One region of the Granulosicoccus sp. 3-233 genome, then DNA from elsewhere that is predicted to be linked to it. Evidence: predicted binding sites of a transcription regulator. Region 1 holds the regulator's gene; each other region holds the start of a gene.
What was found. Region 1 encodes sigma-54, which starts transcription at its own class of promoters, with help from an activator protein. Its sites were predicted from a motif close to TGGCANGNTNCNTGCTT; they were not measured.
Positions count from the first base shown of each region.

Region 2: a site for sigma-54 is predicted at 1,894-1,910, ahead of ACUNV4_RS20000 (DUF4402 domain-containing protein). Genes of this name have one in related genera too.
Region 3: a site for sigma-54 is predicted at 2,188-2,204, ahead of fmdA (formamidase). Genes of this name have one in related genera too.
Region 4: a site for sigma-54 is predicted at 2,227-2,243, ahead of ACUNV4_RS13070 (P-II family nitrogen regulator). Genes of this name have one in related genera too.

Region 1 is NZ_JBQYLE010000001.1:167,329-172,083, forward strand. It holds gene hprK (HPr(Ser) kinase/phosphatase) at 1-11, opposite strand, end outside; gene ACUNV4_RS00765 (PTS sugar transporter subunit IIA) at 11-595, opposite strand; gene hpf (ribosome hibernation-promoting factor, HPF/YfiA family) at 722-1,039, opposite strand; gene ACUNV4_RS00775 (RNA polymerase factor sigma-54) at 1,268-2,785, opposite strand; gene lptB (LPS export ABC transporter ATP-binding protein) at 3,028-3,789, opposite strand; gene lptA (lipopolysaccharide transport periplasmic protein LptA) at 3,786-4,334, opposite strand; gene lptC (LPS export ABC transporter periplasmic protein LptC) at 4,331-4,755, opposite strand, start outside.
Region 2 is NZ_JBQYLE010000008.1:76,100-80,854, reverse strand. It holds gene ACUNV4_RS20005 (hypothetical protein) at 779-1,459, shown strand; gene ACUNV4_RS20000 (DUF4402 domain-containing protein) at 2,190-3,149, shown strand; gene ACUNV4_RS19995 (fimbrial biogenesis chaperone) at 3,278-4,048, shown strand; gene ACUNV4_RS19990 (hypothetical protein) at 4,081-4,755, shown strand, end outside.
Region 3 is NZ_JBQYLE010000002.1:1,015,376-1,020,130, reverse strand. It holds gene ACUNV4_RS09275 (AmiS/UreI family transporter) at 1-314, opposite strand, end outside; gene ACUNV4_RS09270 (zinc ribbon domain-containing protein) at 459-806, opposite strand; gene fmdA (formamidase) at 818-2,050, opposite strand; gene ACUNV4_RS09260 (hybrid sensor histidine kinase/response regulator) at 2,341-4,755, shown strand, end outside.
Region 4 is NZ_JBQYLE010000004.1:249,961-254,715, forward strand. It holds gene ACUNV4_RS13060 (sensor histidine kinase) at 1-1,701, opposite strand, end outside; gene ACUNV4_RS13065 (accessory factor UbiK family protein) at 1,718-1,990, opposite strand; gene ACUNV4_RS13070 (P-II family nitrogen regulator) at 2,283-2,621, shown strand; gene ACUNV4_RS13075 (ammonium transporter) at 2,667-3,920, shown strand; gene ACUNV4_RS13080 (rhomboid family intramembrane serine protease) at 4,049-4,755, opposite strand, start outside.

The DNA.
Region 1 (4,755 bases):
CGGTAAGACATCAGGTGGAGACGGGCTGCAGGGACGTCAGGTGTTCGTAGAGTGCGTCTGGATCGTCGAAACCGCGCAGCGTGTCACGCAGTTCGGCGTCACTGAAACGTCGCGCCATCTGCGCCAGGATCTGCAGGTGTTCATCATTGCAATGTTCGGGAACCAGCAGACCGAACACGAGATCGACGGGTTGACCATCGACCGATTCGTAGTCGACGCCTTTTTCCAGCGTCACGAAGGCCGCAATGGGCTCCTCGATACTGGCCAGACGGCTGTGGGGCAGGCCGACACCGTGTCCCAGTCCGGTACTGCCCAGTCGTTCGCGGCTGATCAGCGCGTCCAGTATCTGCATGTCGCTGAGGGTATCCGCCGACTCCGCGGCCTTGTCGCTCTGTTTGCGTGACTTCCTGACCTTGCGGGGGCTGCTCTTTTCCTCGCCGCCTTCGGCGTCGTCGTCATTGACATCGTCTGTGGCATTTCTTGCCCGGAGAGACTCGCCCAGCAGTTCGGCCAGCGTCTGCAATGTGCGTTTCTTGCTCTGAATGCTGCAATGACAGCGTATGCGCTCGGGATCGAGCAGATCGGATAAATCCATGGGTGTAGAAGATTTGGCCACACTTTCAATGCTCGAAGACCCTGCCGATGATGTCGGACAGAGTCTTCGAGGGCTGCGAAAGCGCTATTGTGCGCTCTCGCTGTCAGGATTAAAAGTGTCAGGCCACTATTCGGGAACAGGGTCGCCTGTGCGGCGGTGCGCCTTGAGCTTTTCCTTGTGCCGGATCAGTTGACGATCCAGTTTGTCTGTCAGCAGATCGATGGCCGCGTACATGTCGGGCTCGGTGGTGTCTGCATACAGCTGCGTACCGGAAACCTTGATGGTTGCCTCGGCCTTCTGGCGTGATTTTTCTTCCACGGTAAGAATCACGTGGACTCCGAAAACGTTGTCGGAGTGTCTCTGGAGGCGTTCCATCTTGTCAGTCACATAGTTTCGCATCGAAGCGGTAACGTCGACGTGGTGACCGGTTACGGTTAAGTTCATGGGCATCTCCTGATGTTCAACAAAAGGTTCAACGATGAAGAGCGAGGGTCCGCGAAGGACCTCGCGGCAAGTAGGGACACATTGCGCGTCCCATATCTGTTCTATGGTCGATGGGGGGCAGACCCAATAGCTGGCCACGCTCTGTTGCGAATGTTTCTTCGCAGAGGGCTTGAGGCCATGTCAGGGTGTGCTTTTTCTGCATAAATCGTTTCAGTTCAATCGCTTGCGTTAGTTCGATGGCGGAATGGCCATGGATTCACGATACTTGGCAACGGTGCGTCGCGCAACCTGTATTCCTTCCTCGACTAACGTACTGGCTATCTTGCTGTCGGAAAGTGGCTTCGTGCAATCCTCGGCGGCTATGAATTTCTTGATCATGGCGCGAATGGCCGTGGCCGAGCATTCACCGCCATTGGCTGTGGATACATGGCTGGAGAAGAAGTACTTGAACTCGAAAATGCCGCGCGGGGTATGGATGTACTTGTGCGTGGTGACTCGCGAGATGGTGGATTCGTGCAGGCTCAGTTGCTCGGCGATGTCGCGCAGCACCAGCGGCTTCATGGCTTCATCGCCATATTCCAGAAAGCTGCGCTGGCGTTCGACGATGGCCGTGGCGACGCGTAACAGGGTTTCGTTGCGGCTCTGCAGGCTCTTGATGAACCAGCGAGCCTCCTGCAGATGGTTGCGCATGAAGTTGTTGTCTTCGCTCTTGTCGGCACGTTTGACCATGCCGGCATACAGGGCATTGATGCCCAGCCGGGGAGCGATGTCGGGGTTCAGCTCGACGCGCCAGACGCCCTTGATCTTCTTCACGAACACATCCGGCACGATGTACTGGTCATGATCATTCACCAGCTGCCGACCCGGGCGCGGGTTCAGACTGCGGATCAGTGTGATGGCTTCCTGCAGCACGTCGTCGTTGATCTTGAACAGACGACGCAGACGGGCGAAATCGTGGGCGGCGAGCAGGTCGAGGTGATCCTTGACGATGCCCATGGCGAGGGTGCGCAGCTCGGATACGGGTAGCTGGCTGAGCTGGATGCCCATGCATTCGCTGGCGTCACGAGCCGCACAGCCGGGTGGGTCCAGGTGCTGAACCAGATGCAGTACGGTCTCGAATTCGTCGAGTACATACATTTGGTCGACATCGGTGATGTCGCGGTTCAGACCGTCGAGCAGGACCTCGACGTCATCGATCAGGTAACCGTTGTTGTCCACGGCATCGATGATGGTTTCGGCAATTTCCTGATCCCGTTCGGACAGCGGGGCGAAGCGTATCTGTTCGTTCAGATGATCCTGAATGCTGGCCACGCCGGCGTTGTGAAACTCGGTGAAATCGCGGGATTCACCATCGCTGCCGGACGTGCCACTGCTGGAAGGCACCGCGGAATCGTAGATATCATCCCAGGCGCTGTCCACCGGAAGGTCTTCTGGCAGAACATCATCGGAGCTCTGCATGTTCTCGCCCACCAGCTCGGTTTCACCGGCAGCCTGCTTCTGTTCGGCGGCCGCGGTTTCCGCCTCACGGTTGGCTTCGCGTGTCTCGCGTGATTCATTGGCGAGATCCGCTTCACGGGGTTCGGAGCCTTCGTCTTCCTGCATCTCCAGCATGGGATTGCTTTCCAGAGCCGTCTGGATTTCCGTCTGCAGTTCGAGCGTGGACAGTTGTAACAGTTTGATTGCCTGCTGCAATTGAGGAGTCATGGCCAGGGACTGGCCCATCTTTATTTGCAGTGACTGTTTCATCGAATACGCGTCCGGTAAAAGGTGTCTGTAGTGAAAAACTACCAGCTGGATAGCAATTAACGCAATTTTCCCGCCGGTTGCGATACCGGCAGGGAAAACTTAAATGACAAATTGGTAATGTTTCATTTTCAAGACGTATTCTGCTGTTATTACAGGTAGATAGCGGCGGCGCACCACCTCAACTGATGGAAAAGCGGCATGAGTCATGACAACCGGCTGCGGTGTTGTGAAGCCAATCGCGCTCAGATCTGGAAGTTGTCACCCAGATACACCGATCGCACTTCCCGGTTTGCCAGCACGGTGTCCGGCGTGCCTTCGGCGATCAGCTTGCCGTGGCTGAGAATGTACGCTCGATCGCAGATGCCCAGTGTTTCGCGCACATTGTGATCCGTGATCAGCACGCCGATATTGCGTTCCTTCAGGTGGGTGATGATGCGCTGGATGTCGAGAATGGAAATGGGATCAACACCGGCAAACGGTTCATCGAGCAGAATGAAACCGGGGTCGGCAGACAGGGCCCGGGCTATTTCGACGCGGCGTCGTTCACCACCGGAAAGGCTGATGCCGAGGCTGTCCCTGATATGCGATATCTGCAGTTCCTCGAGCAGGGCTTCGAGCCGGTCATGGCGGGTTTCACGGTTCAGCTCCGGACGGGTTTCCAGAATGGCCATGATGTTCTGCGAGACGGTCAGTTGCCGGAACACGGAGGCTTCCTGCGGCAGATAACCGACACCCTTGCGGGCCCGGGCATGCATCGGAAAACGCGTGATGTCCTCGCCATCGAGCATGATCTGTCCCTGGTCAGGTCTGACCAGGCCCACCACCATGTAGAAGCAGGTGGTCTTGCCCGCGCCGTTGGGGCCCAGCAGACCGACCACATCGCCACTGTTCACGGACAGGGAGACGCCCTCGAGAATGCGGCGTTTCTTGTAGGCCTTGTGCAGGTCTCTGGCTTCGAGGGTCCGGAGGGCGGGAGGCTTGTCGAGCGCGTCTTGCCGGGTCACTGATCAGCGCCTGTGGGTGGTTGGATCTGGATGCTCACACGGCCTTCACTGGGGCCGCCTTCGGCACTGACTTTCTGGGTTCTGGCATTGAAGGTGATGCGTTCACTGACCAGTTCCTGACGCGGTTGGCTCAGAGTGGCCGTGCCTTCGAGAATCAGCGTGCCTGCCAGCGCATCATAGGTAATCTTCTGCGCCTCGCCGCTCATCAGCTCACCAGCCTCGTTCTGTTGCTCGAAACGGATCGGCGAGCCGGTGCCGGTGATGGCACTCAATGCGTTGTTTTTCAGTTCTATGGCAATCCGGTCGGCGGCAATGCGCATGGTGCCCTGGCTGATCTCGACATTACCGGTGAGAATCTGTGTGCCGGCCTTCTCATCGAACTCGGACTTGTCGGCGCGCACATCGATGGGCTGTTCCAGGTCGGATTCGCGCGCAAGACTCGGTGTCGCCTGCCACAGCGTGCCCAACAGCAGGCACATGGCCACTGCCTGCTGCCAGTGCTTGCCCGACTGGCGGCGCTTGTCGGATTGATTGTCAGTGTTCACGGGCCCGGTACCTCGTAGCGTCCGATGACGTCGGAAAGCAGGGTGAGCTTACCCTGATCAATGGCGGATTTCAGGCCATTGGCCTGCAGTCGCCAGGTGGGAGCACTGATCTCGATTCTTGCCTCGGTGCTCACTTCATTGGATTCGGTGGCAACCGTCAGGGTGCTGGTACGAATCGTCAGCGGGTCTGCAGTCTCTGCCTGTCGTTTGACGATGACATTGCCTTGCAGGGTGAACAGGTCAGGATCGGTATCGAACAGGCCACTGTCCGATTCGATCTGCCACTGCGCGCCTTCCCGGTGCAATTCGACCCGTGGTGAGGTGATTTCGGAGCGATCATCATGGGGATAGTGCGCCAGGGTGTCGCCTCTTACCGTGTACTCGATCTGACCGTTGGCATCGTATTTACGCGACTGGAAAT
Region 2 (4,755 bases), on a different contig from region 1:
CAGCTCTGTGATTCACTCATGACAGTCCGGGAAAAACAGCTTACCTACAGGATGTAACCGGACCCTGGGTCTGTGTAGCCCCCACACCAGAGCCGAGGATTCCCGACCACTTCCACCAAAGACAGCACCGTCCGGAGTGGCGAGACCTGCTCACCCAGCGAACCGGCACTACTGGCGTATGCAAGCCGACGCCTTGTAAAGACACTGAAAAGACGGTGGTGATTTGCCAATGGTGCATGGTTCGCCGCACCCCGGCTCAGGCAGTCGCCATGCCGCACTACTACCTGGCAACCCAGGTCACTCGATGGATAGCTGGATGCAGCGTCCTCCACGACGGGTCCCGGGACAGCAGCGACGAAACTCAGCTCTCCAACAAGACAAGCACGGCATACCGTGCATGACGCGCAATCCCGGACGGACAAACAGGCGATGCTGCGACAACGATGCCTGCGGCGAGTGTTGGCAATACCCTGTTCGCAGATGATCCGCTCCTCGGCCAGAGCGTGTGAACCTCGTCCTATTGTGAAATTGATGCAGATCATGCTGCTTTTCCCGGAAAGTTCGATTTTGAGCTTCAGTTACCGTTTATGCGTGGATCGGAGCGAGTTTACCGACTCAGTTTTCCCAGATACGGACGTTATATTTGTCAAGGTAACCTTTTCAGGGAAACGGCGGACTACTCTGAACTAGACCTTTTTTGATCTTTCAGGCAAGTGCGTAGACCGCTGCTGGTACACGTACGAACAAGCGTTCGATCTTTACATTTCGGGATTATAAAATGATGATTAATACAAGCAAGAAACGATTGGCACTGGCCGTAGCCGGCACCCTGAGTCTGGGAGCCTCAATGGCCCAGGCAGAGGATTTCACTGCCAGCGCCACTTTGCAGAACACACTCGCTGTAACCAACCTCCAGGATCTGGACATCGGTTCTGTCTTTGCGACAGTCACAGGCGCAGCCTTGGCCAATGGTGTGGGCGCTCTGGTAATCGCCCCTGGTGGAACCATTGCCGATCAGGGCTCGGACAGCGCAACAGTGAACCTCACCAGCCTGACAAGCCCGACAGCGGCACAGGGCTCGGTTGACATGACAGCAGACTTCACACTGCAACTGCCAGACACGTCAGCCATTGTCGCAGCTGACTTTGCTGCCGATGGAACCAGCACCCTCGTGAACATCACCAACGGCACCGGCAATGCAACCGAACTGGTTCATGAAAGTGCCAACCCTGCAGTACCGAGCCTGTGGTTGATGCATTTCACAGTCGGCGATGTCAGTGGCGGCGTGAGCACTGCCGGCACCTTGAACGAAGGTGACTTCACGATTGTTCCCGACTTCGGACAAACCACCTATGTATTCAACATTGGTGCGACCCTGACGACCGAGCCAACAACATCGGAACAAACCTATCAGGAAGGTGTATATTCAGGCACTTTCGAAGTCACTGCAGCATACTGAGTGAATTCAGCTGAAACCAGGAAGGGGCATGAGCACTGCACCCCTTCCTGGTGCTACTGACGATCATAACAACAACAGGCTTTTCTCTACTTATTGCAAGCCCGTACGTATCGGGAACGACTGCGAGCCGACCTGTCACGGTCTGCTCAACACCGGTATCGCATGGGCTATTTTCTTGAACGCCTTAGCAGACGGGCGAATCCTCATCAGCCCATGAGTACCATGCTTGTGTTTTCATGAAAAGGTCATGAGCATCTGACAAAGCCAGTCACAGCCAGGCTGATCTGCCTGTCGAAATACATGCCGCCAGGAACAACCGGGTGTACTACGCCCCTCATTCGGCACGTCCCGCCGGCTCACTGATTTTTCTGCGTTTCTGCTTTGGACATGCCACCCGGATTGCCTCAGCCCCATGATACGGTACCTTGCCAATCTGGCATCGTACTTGCTCATCCAGTCAGCAGCTGCCCTTGCACTTCGGCATCGTCACCTGCAACATCGGCAAACCGGGGTACTCCCGGTTGCCTGTCCCGGCACACCTCATCGGGTGTTGCCCTTGTCACACAGGCCATTGGTGAGGCGTTCCATGTTCTGGAAATCGATGCGATTCCATCTGCATCCGACAAGACAGGAGTGCACAGCTGGCAGGCGCATGACAGACACGGCGAATTCCGTGCTCTCGGTCAGCCGCAGACAGCGGCGAAAAACACCGCTTTGTCATTCACGACTGATGCGCCAGCTGTCTTTGCTGGCGGGAATGACATGCAGCAGCGCTGCCCCGGCCCAACCACTAATCGAAGAACTGCAGCCATTGAATTTCGGTACCCTGGCCATCGCCAGCAATACATCGATATCACGCTTCAGTCTGCCCAGGACAGGCACCAACATGTCCGTGGAGGGTCAGTTCGCCCTGATTGCAGGCGGTACACCGGGACGCTACCGGTTTACCGGCTTCCCTGCCAATACAGCGCTGGATGTCAGCCTCAATTCCGCCGTACTCACGGCCGGGTCCAACGGCTCGCTGGAACCGCTGACCGTGACCGACTACGATCTTGGCGACGTCACTACGGATGCTCAGGGCGAAGCCGAGCTGGCACTGGGTGCCATACTTGATACAACCGGCAACGGCAACAGTTATGTGGATGCGCCCTTCAGTGGCACCACACTGATGCGCGTTGACTACTGGCATCCGGATGTCCAGAACCGTGTGTTCAACACCAGCACCATTGATCTTGGTGCAGAGTTGCGCTCCACCCTGATTCTCGATGAGGACCAGCCACTGCATTTTGGCACTCTATTTGCTCGAACCAGTACCACGGCTCAGGCAACTCTGACCTTGTCACCGTCAGGATCCTACACGATCAGCGAACCGGACAACTCCCGTCTGGTCTCTCTTGCGAAGCCGGATCTGGGAATATTCAGAGTCAGTGGCGCCGCAGCGAACTACAGTCTGACGATAAACCCTCAGACTGCAGACGTATTGCTGGAGCACAGCGAATTTCCGGGGAGTGCGCCGCACTTCGTCCTGAGTTCATTGACGACATTGCCCGATGGAACGGGAATAACCGACGCCAATGGCGAACTGTTGGTAAGGCTCGGCGGCACGTTGAAAACGGAACTGACTGCATCGCCGGTGACATACCCCAGCGGCCAGTATGAGGGGACCTACCAACTCACGGTTTCCTACTAGAAGACCGGACAACAGGTCCAGAGTTGATGATAGACACTTCACGATCCATGAGCAATTTGATGATACACAGACAGCGGCTAGCGACGTCGATTTTCTTCAGCCTGGCATTGTGGCTATGGACAGCAACGATGGCCACCGCCGACATGCTGATCAGCCCTACAAGGGTCTTGATGAACAACGACAATACCAGTGCCACCATGGTATTGCGGAACCCCAGTGACGGTCCCCGTACCTATCGTCTGAGCTGGGAAGACAAGCGTGCCAGTGAAGATGGCGGTTACAAGCCGATTTCCGAAAACGAAGAATGGTCATCCGCGAAGGACATGGTTCGTTTTTCTCCACGGCAGATAACCGTGGGGCCTGGTGAGAATCAGACCGTGCGCTTCAACTGGCGTCCCCCTGCCGAGCTGCCAGCGGGCGAATACCGCTCGCATCTGCTGCTTCAGGTCATACCCGATGTCTCTGAACCCAACGCGACATTCGAATCCAGCGGCCCGCAGGAAGGAGTGGGCGTTCAGGTCTTCATGCAGATGTCGTTTTCCATTCCGGTGGTGGTTCGACACGACACCGACACTCCCATGGTGTCGATCAAGACAGTCAAGGCCGTACCAGCCAAAGGCGGCGAGCGCGTTGGCCTGGAGTTGACGTTGAATCGCGAAGGCAATGCCAGCAGCTATGGCAAGGTTTCGGTGGAAATGCAGCGTGATGCCAACAGCCCGGTGGAGCAGATCGGCCACTACGGCGAACTTTCCATCTATCATGAAGTGGATCAGCGTACCTTGACCATCCCCTTGCGCGATGCCCGCATTCCCGAAGGGGCTCTGGTTCGCGTCGCCTACGAAGGGCTCAATGAATACGAGGGTGTCCTGTGGGCGGAGCAGGTCTTCCAGACGAAGTGAGACAATCGCAGCCACCGAGACCGGAAATCGGCATGAGAACGAGAAAATTCAAGTCCCGTCAGGGTGTCTGCATGCTGACTCTGGCTGGCACACTGTTTTCCGCATCCGGCCTGCACGCACAGGAACGCCTGTCCGCCTCTGAGACTCTGACGGAAAGAACGAGGGAATTTCTGTCCGACCCCAGTCGGACCGGCAGCCTGGTCGGCAGCATCATTGCCGGCGCCGCCGTGGCAAATCCGCTGGCACCGATACTGGGAAGCGTTGCCGGATTCATGATCGGTAAAAGCTCCGCCTTTACCGATGCCGACAGTGACTCTGCCAGACGACGCGCCTATCTCAACCGCAGTCTCATGCCCGAAGACAGTACCCGCCTCAGCAGCTTGTCAGGACTGACCGGCAATCCATCAGAAGATGCTGCACCCACGGTCATCAGCGGCATGTTCGGTCAGGACACCGCCGAGCAACGGCTGGAACGGCCTGAACCGCTGGTCATCGTGAAGCTGCCCGGAGAAAGCGATGCCGTGACTCGACCGGTACCGGTCGAACAGGCCGTCATCATGGGTTTGCGTACGCAGGAAGAAGCCGGCAGAATCGTGAACCTGCCGGAGCGCACAGAGCATGCGCTTACCCGTGGCCTGACCGAAGACATGGAGGCAAGGATCAATCTGCAGAAGCAGCTTGCCCACGCCTGCAGCAATGTGGAGTTG
Region 3 (4,755 bases), on a different contig from region 1:
TCGATGGCAACCGGAATGGCGGTGATCGCAACAAACAGGCTGAACCAGCCCAGTCCTCGACCATCCGACCCATTGAAACGATTGATACATACCCAGAAGTAGGTGAAGGCAAAAAGCAACGTCAGCGCCGCGGCCTTGATGGAGCCAGCATCGGCATTGGCACCGAATGCCAGCTTGAACGACACCAGGCAGGTGACGACACCCGAAAAGATATTGATGACCCAGATTTCATTGTCACCGATTCGGCCGTGCAGCCAGATGCCGTTGAGCACCAGTACGGCACCAACGTAGAGCAAAGCGAGACCAAGAAGCATGTGAGTTCTCCGAGAAGCGAATGATTGGCACTGCCTGACAGCGTCAGCGCACCGATATGGCAAGTCGTGCAAGGGAGATCTCCTGCACGACCTGCCTGGCCTGCCAACCGTCAGGGTCTTGAACCGAGTCGGAACGGGAACTGCCTAGTGACTGATCATCCACGGCCTTTTGGTCGGAAAGGACTTGGCACCATTGGCGGCGGTAACGGTCGTTCCCGACTTGCCAGTCGAGCAGCAACCACAACCCGGAGGATGTGCTCCTCTGGCCGAATCCATGTCCCGGGACATGCGAGGTTCATGGGAAGAGCGTTCGTTGGTGCTCATGGCATTGCGCAAGGAAGATGAGACAAGCGCTTGTCGAGGCGCTGCCAACCAGACCCTTCTCAGCAGCGTTTCGCAATCATTGCAACACAGGGGCTTGTCCCGATCCTCATAGGCTCGATGAAGCTCCCGAGGCCCGCACTCGTCGCACAGATAGTCATAGACCGGCATGGCGAATCACCTCAGTTCTTGTCAGGTGATATCGGCATGGAAACGCCGCCGAAGTCCTGAATGACCGGACCCGCCGCTGACGGGTTGATATCGAAGTCGAATATCCCGGTAGGCAACCAGAGTGTTGCACAGGAATTGGGAATATCCACGACCCCGCTGATATGTCCCTGCACGGGTGCCGTTCCCAGAATCGAATAGGCCTGCGCGCCGCTGTAACCGAACTTCTTCATGTATTCGATCGCATTCAGGCAGGCCTGCCGATAGGCGACATTGACATCGAGATAGTGCTGCTTGCCGGATTCATCCACGGATATCCCTTCAAAGATGATGTAATCGTCGTAGTGGGGGGTAATCGGACTGGGTTTGAACAGCGGGTTCTTGACCCCATAGGTCTTCATGCCACCCTTGATCACGGATACCTTCATGTGAACCCAGCCGGCCATCTCGATGGCGCCGCAGAAGGTAATCTCACCGTCACCCTGGCTGAAGTGCAGATCTCCCACGGACAATCCCGCTCCGTCCACATAGACCGGAAAATAGATCTTCGAGCCACGTGACAGATCCTTGATATCGCAGTTCCCGCCGTGCTCGCGGGGCGGCACCGTCCGCGCACCTTCGGATGCTGCCTTGTCTCTTGCGTCCCCGGTCATCTTTCCCATGTGAGCCGTGTCTGCAAATGGCGGATTGGCCAGCGGTGGCACCCTGTCGGGATCGGTCTCAATGAGCCCGACTTCCCTTTCATTCCAGTCGGCAAGCAGTGCCGGATCCGGCAGACAGCCGATCAGGCCGGGATGAATGAGTCCGGCATAACGAACCCCCGGGACATGCCTTGACTTGGTGAACATGCCTTCGAAGTCCCAGATGGATTTCTGCGCAGCCGGATAGTGATCGGTCAGAAAACCACCGCCATTGGTTTTGGAAAAGAAGCCATTGAAGCCCCACATGCTCTCCTCCTTGGCGCCGATGTCCAGCAACTCGACCACCAGCAGGTCACCGGCTTCGGCGCCTTTCACACCAACCGGGCCACTGAGGAAATGCACCGTGGACAGGTCGACGTCACGAACATCATCGGCACTGTCATCGTTCTTGATGAAACCGCCCGTCCAGTCATACGTCTCCAGTATGAAGTCATCTCCCGGCTCGACCCAGGTCGCCATCGGAATGTCCGGGTGCCATCGATTGTGAACGTTCTCGTTTTCGTAAGGAGAGCTGTTCAAGTCAACCTTGATCAGTGTATCGGCCATGGCATACCTCTTCTGGTTTCTGAGTGTGGTGAGAGTCGAAACAGACAGGTCGCAGCGACAATTCATGCGTGACGGGCAAATTGCCCGGAGTCGCGGCCTGGCGCATTGACTGGCTGTTTCGCTATCGAGTATTGCCAATGCCGGTACGGTGACACAATACGTCAATCTACGTACACTCGATACGCAGCTCTTGCCTGGCATACAGTCAGTGGAGACAATCCAGAACCCAGTCATGTGTCGGTAATGAACATTTCATCCATGAGCCTTCATCGCGTACCCCGGGTAGCATCATGACTATCCAACGTGTCCCCCAGCAGATTTTCCCCATCAGGCGAAAATACAACGGCTGGGTGGCAGACGAGTCCATGGAAGACTATGCGCTTCGCTACACGGCACGTAGCGTACGGAAGTTCTCGATATGGCGCGTTGGCAACACGGCATTCGGTGCCGCCTCGTTTCTTGCGCTGGAAGCCATCGGCGCGGCCATGGTACTCGGTTACGGGTTCGTGAATACCGTTTGGGCCATCGCGGTTGTTGCCATCATCATATTCCTGACCGGGCTGCCGATCAGCTATTACGCAGCGCGTCATGGCCTGGATATGGATCTGCTGACTCGCGGCGCCGGATTCGGCTACCTGGGTTCCACCATCAGCTCACTCGTCTACGCCTCCTTCACCATCATCTTTTTCGCCTTCGAGGCCGCCATTCTCGCCACGGCACTGCAGATGTTGATACCCTTGCCGCTGTGGCTCTGGTACGTGATCAGTTCCCTGATCATCGTACCGCTGGTAGCACGCGGCATCAGCCTCATCTCACGTATACAACTGTGGTCCCAGATACCGTGGCTCTTGCTGCTGGTTCTTCCCTACCTGATCATCCTGTTGACGGAACCACAGCACTACAGCGCCTTCACTCGATTCAGCGGCGCCGAATCGGACAGTGGCGGGTTTGAACCCTTGCAGTTCGCAGCCGCCGCCGCGATCGCCTTTGCCCTGATCGTACAGATTGGCGAACAGGTCGACTTCCTCAGATTCCTTCCTGAAAAGACGGAATCCAACAGCGGCCGCTGGTGGGCCGCCGTCATACTCGCCGGCCCCGGATGGATCATTCCAGGTGCCCTGAAGATTCTCGGCGGAGCGTTTCTGGCATTCATGCTGCTGGAGGCCGGCGGCTCGATCGAGGAGGCAATGGAACCGACACGTCTGTACCTTGCAGCATTCTCGCATGTCTTCAGCAACACCGACCTCGTCCTGTTGGCAACGCTGACCTTCGTGGTCGTGTCCCAGATCAAGATCAATATCGTCAACGCCTACGCCGGCTCTCTGGCCTGGTCGAATTTCTTTGCACGCCTCACCTACAGCCATCCCGGGAGAGTCGTGTGGCTGGTCTTCAACTGCCTGATTGCGGTGCTGATCATCACGCTTGGCATATTCGAATCCCTCGAACACGTGCTGAGCCTGTACAGCATCATCGCCGTTGCCTGGATCGGGACCCTGGTGGCCGATCTGGTCATCAACAAGCCGCTGGGCCTGAGCCCGTCAGGCATCGAATTCAAACGAGCCCACTTGCATGATTTCAATCCGGTGGGGATCGGTTCGATGATCATTTCAGCCATCATTGCTGCAGTAGCACAACTGGGCATATGGGGCGACGTGGCGCAGGCCTTTGCGCCTTTCATTGCACTGGGCAGTACCTTTGTCATGACGCCGCTATTGGCCCTGCTCACGCACAGTCGTTTCTATATTGCCCGCCAGGAAGAGGCAGTGGTACCACGTGGGGCAATTCTGCACTGCTCGGTCTGCGATAACAGCTTCGAATCCGACGACATGGTGCAATGTCCCGCCTATGGCTCATGGATCTGCTCGCTGTGCTGCACACTGGAATCACGTTGCCATGACATGTGCAAGTCGCATCCACCCCCCTCACGCTGGGTGCAGCGCATGTTCGGCGTCCTCTTGCCCAACACGTCTGCCAATCTGGTTCACCGCCGTGTGGGTAGCTACCTGGTTGTCCTTCTGTCGCAATGCACCATATTCGGCGCGGTACTCGGCCTGGTCTATCTTCAGGCAGAGTCGAGACCTCTCACCTCGGATCAACATGTCCTGATCTCGGGCCTGTTTGTCGAAATGGCCGTATTGTTGTTGATCGTTGCCGCCATATCCAGCTGGTGGACCGTGCTGGGCAAGGAAGGTCGTCGCATGGCGCAGTACGAGCTGAACCGGCAGAACGAACTGCTGACCCAGGAAAGCGAAGCACACCGTCTGACGGATGCCGCCTTGCAGCGTGCCAAGGAGAGGGCCGAACAGGCCAATGAGGCGAAAACCCGCTATGTTGCAGGCATTTCTCACGAATTGCGTTCCCCCTTGAATGGAATTCTGGGCTACTCACAGATTCTGTTGCACGATTCCAGCCTGGGAGAATCCCAGCGCCAGGCGGTGGACACGATACGCAAGAGCGGTGAGCACCAGCTCGACCTGATCAATGAATTACTGGATCTGGCCCGTATCGAAGCGGACAGAGTGAGACTCGAACCCGCATCACTGCATCTACCGGTATTCTTCGAAGAAATATTGCAGATGATACGTCCCCTGGCCCAGGAGAAGAATCTGAGACTGGAGCATCTGGACTCCACGGAAACGCCGGACTTCATTCTGGCCGACGCGAAACGATTGCGGCAGATTCTGATCAATCTACTGACCAATGCG
Region 4 (4,755 bases), on a different contig from region 1:
TTCGGCGAGTGCCTGATACTGCAACTCGCCCCCGTGGTCCTCAGCGATCTGCCGGGCAATGGTCAGACCCAGCCCCAGACCATCGCTGTGCTGACGGGAGGTGGAAAAGGGTTCGAACAGAGACTCCTGCAAGGTCGGTTTGACACCACTGCCATTGTCACTGACCGACACCACGGCCCAGCCGTTTGCAGCACGAGAGTCCGATGGCGTCTGCGCACTGCCCGCCTGTATCTGCAAGACTACCTGAATTCTCGGGCTTTCCTGTTTGAGCACGGCGTCGAAGGCGTTGTACAGCAGATTTAGCAGGGTCTGTTGTATCAACACCTCGTCTCCCGATACCGGCACGGGCACCGTTCCCTGTTCGAACACGACATGAGCGGACAGCGTCGGACGTTCGCGAAGGATCGTCTGCCTGACCTCCTCCAGCAGCTTCTGCATGTCCACAGTCTCGAAATGGGCATTGCTGTTTCTGGCGATACTGCGCAGACTGCTGATCACACGACCTATGCGCTTGGTCGTGCGATCACTGTCCACCACGATCTGTTCGATCTCGCCACGATCGGCATCCGGGGTTTCCATCATGGTTCGCAAGGAGGCCAGGTTCAGCCGCAAACTGGCCAGCGGCTGGTTGATCTCGTGATTGATGGCCGCCGACATGCGACCGAGCATCGCGAAGTTGGCTTCCGAGATCAGGCGCTTCTGGGCCGCCTCGAGTTCCCGCGTACGATGCAATACCTGCTCTTCGAGCTCCTGAGAATTGCGCTTTTCCGCAGCCACCAGCTGTTGTTGCTGCTGAAACAGGCGCAGAAAGAGATAGGCGATCAGCAGGGCTGCGAGCAAGGCGGCAAACAACTGCAGTGCCCGCTTCTGCACACTGCGCTGGGGTATCAGGCTGATCAGCTGCCAGGGCTCGGTCGACAGGGAACTGGCATAACTCAGGTAGACCGTAGACTGTCCGGCATGGCTCAGCAGCCGCTTGTCGGGCTCACCGTCGACCGGCTCCAGCAATGGCGCCTGCAGTTCGTAACGTCGTTCTCTGAGCAACTGCACGACCTGAGCGGCGCTGACCGGCTCGGTGGGCGAATACAGCAGGTCTTCTCGCGTCGAGAGAATGATGGTACCGAAGTCATCGCTGACAACCGACTCGTAAGGTAGCTGGGCCCAGCCATCCACGAGCACGCCCAGCGCAACCTTGGCCACCACGACCCCCACCAGGCCGCTGTTGTCAGTCACGGGTTCTGCAATGAAGTAACCGGGCACCCCCGTGGTCACACCGACCGCAAAGAAGGTAGCGCCCCGTCCGCTGATGGCATTTTGGAAATAGGGTCTGAAGGAGTAATCGATGCCCACGAAGCTGACCGGATCGGCCCAGTTGCTCGACGCAAGTGTCACGCCCTGTCGGTCCAGCAGAAAGGCAAAGTCGAGTCCACTGTCCTGCTGAGTGCGACTCAGCCGTCGGTTGGCCGCCAGCAATGAGGCATCATCGCCCGCCAGCAGCGCCTGACGAATCTCGACGTCGCTGGCCAGCAGCTTGGGTATGAAGGAGAACTGGTTGAGCTGTCGATCCAGCTCAACCAGTTGTACGCCCTGCAGTCTCTGCTGTGATTGACCGGCCTGGGAACGCGTATAGCTCAGGCAGGCCTGCCACAGCAGCGCCAGCCCGACAGCAAGCAGCAGCGTGCGTAACAACCGTCGCTGCATGGCGCGTGCGGCAGTGTCAGTCAGAGTCGACGGGATTCCCGCCGGCCACCGGTTCGGGTTCGAGTTCGCGAATGCGCGCCTCGAGCTCCTTGAGTTGCTGCCGTGTCTTGCGCAGTACTTCGGTCTGCACATCGAATTCCTCGCGCGTCACCATGTCCAGATTGCCCAGTGCACCCTGCACGGCCGATTTGGCATTGCGTTCGAAATCCTCCTTCATGTCAGACACGCCCGGGGGCAAGAGCTTGCCCAGAGACTTGGAAATATCGTCAAACACTCGTGCATCCAGCATGGTCGATTCCTCTATCGATTCGGTTGATGGGAGGCGGCGGCAACACGGCTGCCGGATCGCCTGATTACGGCACAGCTTACGGTATTGACAACGACTTGCCCTGCTCCGGGAGAGTTTTCATTGGCGCACCATTATAGTGCAACTTGCAATCTGCCATGCACCAAACAAGCGCATCGCCTTGGCTTGCACGTCTACAACGTATTCCCAAGTCATTGTTTCCAATGAATTATTCCATGTGGCACGCATGATGTAACGCCTTAACCATCATTGACCTAAACGAAGGAAAAATTCGATGAAGTTAGTAACGGCAATTATCAAACCTTTCAAGCTCGAGGAGGTACGTGAAGCCTTGTCGACCATCGGCGTACAGGGCATGACTGTCAGCGAGGTGAAAGGATTCGGTCGGCAGAAGGGTCACACCGAGTTGTATCGCGGCGCTGAATACGTGGTGGATTTCATCCCGAAAACCAAGATCGAAATCGGTATCGATGACGCGCAACTTGATGCCGTGATCGAAGCCATCACCGGTGCCGCCGGCTCAGGAAAGATCGGCGACGGCAAGATCTTCGTCACTGAACTGGAGCGCGCAGTGCGCATCCGCACCAACGAAAACGGCCCCACGGCCCTCTAGAGATCCCACGACGCAAAAAGAGAATCCGAGAGAGAAACACTGATAATGGAACAATTAGCTGAACTGAGCTACGCGCTCGATACCTTTTACTTTCTGATGGCAGGCGCCCTGGTCATGTGGATGGCCGCGGGCTTCGCCATGCTGGAAGCTGGACTGGTACGCGCCAAGAACACCGCAGAAATCCTGACCAAGAACGTTGCACTGTATGCACTGGCCTGCATCATGTTCATGTTCGTCGGTTACAACATCATGTACCCGGGCGGCGACTATGAAGGCGGCTTCATGCCGGTCATCAGTTTCCTGCTGGGCGCAGAGAATGATGCTGCGACCTTCGCTGCCGGTGGAGATGACGCCCCGTACTACTCCGCACGCTCCGACTTCTTCTTCCAGGTGGTATTCGTTGCTGCCGGCATGTCCATCGTTTCCGGAGCAGTTGCCGAGCGCATGAAACTGTGGGCATTCCTGCTGTTCGCTGCGGTATTCACCTCACTCATCTATCCCATCCAGGGCTTCTGGAAATGGGGCGGCGGCTGGTTGAATGCTGCAGGCTTCCAGGATTTCGCAGGCTCTGGTGTTGTCCACATGTGTGGTGCCAGTGCAGCGTTGGCCGGCGTGATTCTGCTGGGTGCTCGCAAGGGCAAGTACGGCGCCAACGGATCCGTCATCCCCATTCCAGGTGCCAACATGCCTCTGGCAACACTCGGAACATTCATCCTGTGGATGGGTTGGTTCGGCTTCAACGGTGGTTCACAGCTCGCAGTCGCGAACTTCGACGATGCCAATGCGGTTGCCGCCATCTTCGTCAACACCAACATGGCTGCTGCCGGTGGCGTGGTCGCCGCGCTGCTGACCGTTCGCCTGATCTGGGGCAAGGCTGATCTGACCATGGCGCTGAACGGTGCTCTGGCAGGCCTGGTTGCCATCACGGCTGAACCACTGGCTCCTTCCCCATTGCTGGCAACCTGCATCGGTGCTGTCGGTGGTGTACTGGTTGTCTTCTCCATCACGTCTCTGGATCGCCTGAAGATCGATGATCCTGTCGGTGCCATCTCGGTTCACGGTGTTGTCGGCGTCCTGGGCCTCATGGTTGTGCCCTTGAGCAACGGTGATGCGACCTTCGCCACCCAGGCACTGGGTGTCGGCGCAATCTTCGCCTGGACCTTCATCACCAGTCTGATTGTCTGGGGAATCATCAAGATGGTCTTCGGTATCCGTGTCACCGAAGAGGAAGAGTACGAAGGTGTCGATATCTCCGAATGTGGTATCGAGGCTTATCCGGAGTTCGCTTCACGCAACTAGAAATCGGACTGGTGGTACGGGCAACCCACGGTTGCCCGCCTCCACCACGACGTACGGACAAGGGCGTCAGTCTTTCAGGACTGACGCCCTTTTTTCATTCTGTTTGCAGTCACATTCCACACCCGGATCTATTTCCCTCGCCACCGGCGGAAAGGCTGGCAATGAACAAAGGGAATGTACAGGCGATTGCCGGCTTGCCTGAACAACGGAACCAGCAGCATGCCGGCCACGAAACCGCCAATATGCGCGCCAAAGGCCACACCGCCTTCCTGCCCCGATGACATGACCGAATTCAACAGCTGCATCAGGAACCAGACACCCAGAACATACAGGGCCGGAATCCGTACCGTCCAGACCAGGAAGAACACGGGTATCAGTACCAGCACGCGGGCTTGCGGATACAGGAGCAGGTAGGCACCCAACACGCCGGAGATTGCCCCACTGGCACCGATCATCGGCACCTGGGAAGCCGTATCCGGCAGGCTCTGCGACAACACGGCGACCACGCCACAGATCAGGTAGAACAACGCATAGCGAACGTGCCCCATGGCCGCTTCGATGTTGTTACCGAATACCCACAGATACAGCACATTCCCGATCAGATGCATCCAGCCTCCGTGCAGGAACATCGACGTGAACACCGTCGCATACGCTGACACCGATACCAGCTCGGGCGGCAGAATGGCATGACCGAACAGGACCGCCGGAATGACACCCAGGGTATGGACGATGATCTGCTCTGCCTGGGAATCGTGACTCAGCTGCCAGAGAAAGGTCAGTATGCAGGCAATCAGGATTGTCCAGGTAACATACGGAACCAGGGACGCGGGATTAT